2 regions of the Pseudoalteromonas sp. CO348 genome follow, and region 1 is predicted to be linked to the other one. Evidence: predicted binding sites of a transcription regulator. Region 1 holds the regulator's gene; the other holds the start of a gene.
What was found. The regulator sigma-54, encoded in region 1, starts transcription at its own class of promoters, with help from an activator protein. The targets are predictions, from matches to a motif close to GTTGGCACGNNNNTNGNNT.

Region 1 (3,143 bases):
ATGACAAAAAAGACGCAAAAGATAAAAAAGCGCAGGAAGAAGGTAACAATTAATGAGCGAGCTCAAAGCAACTGGTCTAGCAAAGAGTTATAAAGGTCGTGAAGTCGTCAAAAATGTTGGCTTAAGTGTTAAGGCTGGCAGCATTGTAGGCTTATTAGGACCAAATGGTGCAGGTAAAACCACTACGTTCTACATGATTGTAGGGTTAGTACCAAGCGACAAAGGTTTTATTCAGATTGATGATGAAGATATCACTTTGCTACCGATGCACAGCCGCGCGCGACTTGGTATTGGCTATCTACCGCAAGAGTCTTCAATCTTTAGAAAACTCACGGTCTATCAAAATTTGATGGCGATTTTAGAAACTCGAAAAGACTTATCTAAAGTTGAGAGAGAAGCTGAACTAAACGAGTTACTTGACGAATTTAATATTCAACACATTCGCGACTCACAGGGCATGGCATTGTCGGGAGGCGAAAGAAGACGCGTAGAGATTGCTCGCGCTTTAGCCGCTAATCCTAAGTTTATCCTGTTAGATGAACCTTTTGCTGGTGTTGATCCTATTTCGGTGTTAGATATAAAGACAATCATAGAGCACCTAAAAAACCGCGGTATCGGTGTGCTAATCACCGATCATAACGTTAGAGAAACGCTGGACGTATGTGAAAAAGCCTACATCGTTTCACATGGTGAGTTAATCGCTGCAGGCACGCCAGAACATGTTTTGGCAGATCAAACCGTAAGAGATGTCTACCTAGGCGAACAATTCAAGCTATAGTTAAGACGTAGTATTAATAACTGTTAAAAAGGATTGTTAGAGATACATGAGGCAATCATTACAGCTGCGCATGGGGCAGCAACTTACAATGACTCCACAACTGCAACAAGCCATTCGCTTGCTGCAGCTTAGTACATTGGATCTGCAACAAGAAATACAAGAAGCATTAGACAGCAATCCATTGTTGGAAGTGGAAGAAGGTGATAATACTGACGGCGAAAACGCTGACCAACACAGCCAAGAAAAGAGCAGTGCTGACGACAATCAAGATTCAAGCGATGAAGCGCAGGTTAGTGACTATGAAATAGACTCAGATACCGCCATGAGTAAAGACACTGTCAGTGATGACCTTGCCATGGATGTCACTTGGGATGAGTATATGAGCGCAGCGCCCGCTGCAAGCTCAGGCCCACTTCCCGATGACGATAATGTTTATCAAGGGGAAACCTCTGAATCTCTCCACGACTATCTCATGTGGCAACTTGAGCTGACGCCATTTAGTCCAACAGATAGAGCGATTGCAATTGCGATTATTGAAGCCGTTGACCTGTCAGGCATTTTAACACTGTCTTGCGAAGAGATTTTAGAAAGCATTAATGATGAAAGTAGCGAAGAGCCTATCGAGCTGGATGAAGTCGAAGCCGTGCTCAAACGTATTCAGCTTTTCGATCCTGTCGGTATCGCAGCGCGCAGTTTACAGGAATGCTTGTGTATTCAGCTAAATCAATTCGCCCCAGATACACCATGGATTGCCGAAACGAAAATGATCCTGACAGAGCATATCGACTTGCTTGCCAGCCGTGACTATCGAACTTTGGCTAAGAAAACGCGCCTTAAAGAAGCCGATCTCAAAGAGGTCATGACGTTAATTCATAGCCTTAACCCAAAACCAGCGGCAAGCATTATTCATGAAGAGCCTGAATATGTGATCCCTGACGTATCAGTGAAAAAAGTAAAAGGTCGCTGGGTCGTAGAGCTAAATCCTGATGCTATGCCTAAAATAAGAGTAAACGACCATTACGCTGCGATGTCTAGAACGGCGAAATCCAGTACGGATAGTCAGTTTATTCGCTCACATTTACAAGAAGCAAAGTGGTTTATTAAAAGCTTAGAAAGCCGAAATGATACATTATTAAAAGTTACCAATTGCATTGTGCAACAACAACAGGCATTCTTTGAACATGGCCCCGAAGCAATGCGCCCTATGGTGCTAAATGATGTTGCTGAAATGGTTGAGATGCATGAGTCCACAATTTCCCGTGTGACAACACAAAAATACATGCATACACCTCGGGGAATATTTGAGCTGAAGTATTTCTTCTCTAGCCATGTAAGTACAGAAAATGGAGGTGAGTGCTCCTCTACAGCAATTAGAGCACTTATCAAAAAGCTGATAGCTGCAGAAAATACCGCGAAGCCATTGAGTGACAGCAAAATTGCAGATATCTTAGCTGAGCAAGGAATTAAGGTAGCGAGACGTACGATTGCAAAATATCGTGAATCCCTAGCCATTCCACCGTCAAATCAGCGTAAAAGCTTGATATAAGACGTAAAACCCAAGAAGGAAAAATGCTTATGCAACTAAATCTAACTGGTCGCCATGTAGAAATTACTGACTCATTAAGAGACTATGTCACCAACAAGTTTGCGAAGCTAGAAAGGCACTTTGATCATATCAATAACGTGCATGTGATCCTTGATGTCGAGAAACTAGTACAAAAAGCAGAAGCAACATTACACGTAAACGGCGGCGAGCTATTTGCATCAACAGAGCATCAAGATATGTATGCCGCAATTGATGGCCTTATCGACAAGCTAGATCGTCAAGTTATTAAACACAAAGAGAAGCTCACTCGACACTAAGATGAAATTAAGTGAATTAGTGAACAAGGACTGCAGTAAAGCTGCGGTCCTTTTTAATAGCAAAAAACGTATTTTAGAATACATCAGCGAACTGGCTCATAGCCAAATTCCAAATACCAGTCAGCATGCTATCTTGGACGCTTTAATGGCGCGAGAGAAATTAGGCAGCACAGGGATCGGTAAAGGCATTGCCATTCCCCATGGTCGACTTGAAGGTTTGGATAAAATCCTTGCAATGGTGCTTGTCAGCGAGCAAGGGATCCAGTTTGAAGCCATAGATAAGCAGCCTGTCGATATTTTTGTCGCGTTCATCGTACCCGAAGGTGATAATCAACAGCACCTGAAGACCTTAGCGGCGATTGCTGATACACTCAAAGACAAGTCTTTCTGCAAAATGCTTAGGCAAGCAAAAAGTGACGATGAGTTATATGCAGTGATCCAAGGTGAACTTGATGAGTGATGAAGAAAAAGGACTCGAGCTTATCATTATCAGTGGCCGCTC
Region 2 (3,143 bases), on a different contig from region 1:
AATTTGAGCCGATTTGGTTTTTTTTAGTGCAAGATTCGCGTATATTTAGTACTTTATTATGTAGTAATAAAGTATTTAGCCCCGTTAAATTCTTGTTTCACTGCGCTTCTCGTTGTACTTAAGAGATCTCAATCCATGCAAAGAATTTTAATTGTTGAAGACAGTAAAGTCGTACAACAGGTATTGCGACACCTTGCTGCTCAGCATCTAGATGTCGAAATCGATTTTGCTTGGTCCCTCAAGGAAAGTAAGGACTTCTTAGCACAGCACCAATATACATTGGCGCTGGTAGATTTAACGCTGCCCGATGCGATGGACGCAGAGGTCGTGCAGCTTACGCTCAGCCACAAAATTCCCACTGTGGTGCTGACCTCAAAAATAGATGAATATAGCCGCCAGCAAATGCTTGAAATGGGCGTGGTGGATTATGTGATTAAAGACAACCGTGATTCATACCTATACGCGGTCAAGTTAGCATCTAGACTGTTGAGAAACCAAGGTTGCAAGGCGCTGATCGCCGATGATTCTGTGATCAGTCGAGCGGTAATGAAGCAAATGCTTGAAAAGCAATTATTTACAGTGCTTGAGGCGCAAGATGGCGAACAGGCATTGGAGATGTTGCTATCTGACCATGAAATTAAACTGCTGCTGACAGACTTTGCGATGCCGACGATGGATGGCTTTGAGTTGGTGAAATCCGTTCGTAATAGTCGCGGACGAGATGAGTTGGCGATTATTGGTCTGTCTGGCGCTGGAAGTCATGGTTTGTCAGCAAAGTTTATCAAATACGGCGCCAATGACTTTTTGGCAAAACCTTTTATGAGTGAAGAGTTTCATTGCCGCATCATGCAGACGATGGAGCAGCTCAATTTGATTGCAGAAATCAAAGAATATGCGCATCGTGACTATTTAACAGGACTTTATAATCGCCGTTATTTCTGTCAGCAAGCAGAGCGTTTAATCAAGAACAAACCGAGTCAGCATATATTGGCATTGTTAGACCTCGATCATTTTAAATCTATTAATGATCAATATGGTCATGAAAGCGGTGATGATGTACTTAAACAAGTTGCTGATTTACTGCGTAGTGCATTTGGTCACTACATTGTCGCACGTATTGGTGGGGAAGAGTTTGCTTTGCTTATTCCAAGCTCAGATATGAAGATGGCAAAGCACATGCTAGAAGACTTTAGAGAACGCCTTGCGCAGCAAGCATTCAAAATTCCTGAGGGTAAGCATTATTGCACCATCAGTATTGGCCTCGCGGCTTGCCAATCAAAGAGTCTAAGCGAAGTAATGCGCAAAGCTGATAAAGCGCTCTATAAAGCGAAGGACAAACAACGAAATTGCGTTATCGCGCATTAGCTTTTCGTTATTTGGGTGTTTATGCACCAACTCAGTTCAGTCTTTATATCAATGCACCTAGATGGTGCATTTTTTATGCGTGAAATTCTATCTCCTACTTTAATTCATTGTTAATTAAGGAATAAAAAATTTGGCACAAAGGTTGGATTACTGCATACAACAGGATCAACTGTCCTAAGGGGACTCAGCATGAAAATGATAAGTGCAATAATAAAACCATTTAAGCTTGATGAGGTACGTGAAGCGTTAGCCGATCTGGGGATTGAAGGTATGACGGTTGTTGACGTTAAAGGGTTTGGACGTCAGCGCGGTCATACCGAACTGTATCGCGGTGCAGAATATCAAGTCGATTTCATTCCAAAAATAAAAATAGAAATTGCGACGTTAAGCGAAAACGCCGAGCGTGTTGTGGAAACGGTTACAAAAGCTGCGTTCACTGGAAAAATTGGTGATGGAAAAATCTTTGTTTACGACTTAGACCAAGTTGTTCGGATCCGTACCGGCGAACTTGATGAAGAAGCCATTTAAGGGGAGCCAGGCAATGGAAAATACAATAATAGAACTAAAATTTTCATTAAATACCTTTTACTTTTTGATCTCTGGCGTCTTAGTTATGTGGATGGCAGCCGGATTCGCTATGCTTGAAGCGGGATTAGTACGCTCAAAAAATACCACTGAAATCCTTACCAAGAACGTCGCACTGTACGCTATTGCTTGTACTATGTATTTGCTTATTGGTTACAACATCATGTATGTCGATAATGCCGAAGGTGGGGTTTTACCAAGTCTTGGTGCGCTCATTGGCAGTGCTGCTAAGGATGCCGACCATGCACTGCAATCCGACTTTTTCTTCCAAGTAGTATTTGTTGCAACGGCCATGTCAATTGTCTCGGGCGCTGTTGCTGAGCGTATGAAGTTGTGGGCGTTTTTAGCATTTTGTGTGGTGTTAACTGGTTTTATCTACCCATTAGAAGGCTATTGGACGTGGGGCGGTGGTTTCTTATCTGAGCTTGGCTTTGTTGACTTTGCCGGCTCTGCCATTGTGCATGGTGCCGGTGCTGCTGCGGCACTAGCGGGTGTTTTGTTACTTGGTGCGCGCAAAGGAAAATATGGCAAAAATGGTGAGATTTACCCAATTCCAGGCTCCAACATGCCACTGGCTACACTAGGCACCTTTATTTTGTGGATGGGGTGGTTTGGCTTTAACGGCGGATCTCAACTGTTCCTTGCCGACAAAGAAAATGCCATCGCGGTCAGCCAAATCATGCTAAATACCAACGCGGCGGCGGCTGCAGGTGCGGTGGCTGCACTGTTGGTGTGTAAATTAATGTGGGGCAAGGCGGATTTAACTATGGTGCTTAATGGTGCACTAGCAGGTCTGGTGACCATTACCGCAGAGCCTGCCTCTCCAACACCTGTATTAGCGCTTATCCTCGGTGCCATAGGTGGTGCATTGGTGGTGTTTAGTATCGTTGCGTTAGATAAGGCAAAAATTGATGACCCTGTCGGTGCTATCTCTGTTCACGGTATATGCGGTGCGCTGGGTGTGATGATGGTGCCATTTTCAAACTCAGACGCTACTTTCCAAGGTCAGGCTGTGGGACTTATCACTATTTTAGGTTTTGTTTTCATTGCTTCTTATATTGTCTGGAGTGTATTGAAAGCGAGCATGGGGATCCGCGTTGGCGAAGAAGAAGAGCTAAGCGGTATGGATCAACATGATTGTGGCGTAGATGCCTATCCCGAGTTCGTGACAGTTCGCGGACAGTAATACCAAT

Region 2: the regulator sigma-54 is predicted to act here: its motif matches at 1,495-1,513, upstream of EXT48_RS02975 (P-II family nitrogen regulator).

The regions. Positions count from the first base shown of each region.
Region 1 covers NZ_SGPI01000032.1:108,044-111,186, forward strand. The annotation lists gene lptA (lipopolysaccharide transport periplasmic protein LptA) at 1-53, shown strand, start outside; gene lptB (LPS export ABC transporter ATP-binding protein) at 53-778, shown strand; gene EXT48_RS16480 (RNA polymerase factor sigma-54) at 825-2,324, shown strand; gene hpf (ribosome hibernation promoting factor) at 2,354-2,641, shown strand; gene ptsN (PTS IIA-like nitrogen regulatory protein PtsN) at 2,643-3,101, shown strand; gene rapZ (RNase adapter RapZ) at 3,094-3,143, shown strand, end outside.
Region 2 covers NZ_SGPI01000010.1:71,478-74,620, forward strand. The annotation lists gene EXT48_RS02970 (diguanylate cyclase) at 136-1,365, shown strand; gene EXT48_RS02975 (P-II family nitrogen regulator) at 1,555-1,893, shown strand; gene EXT48_RS02980 (ammonium transporter) at 1,907-3,136, shown strand.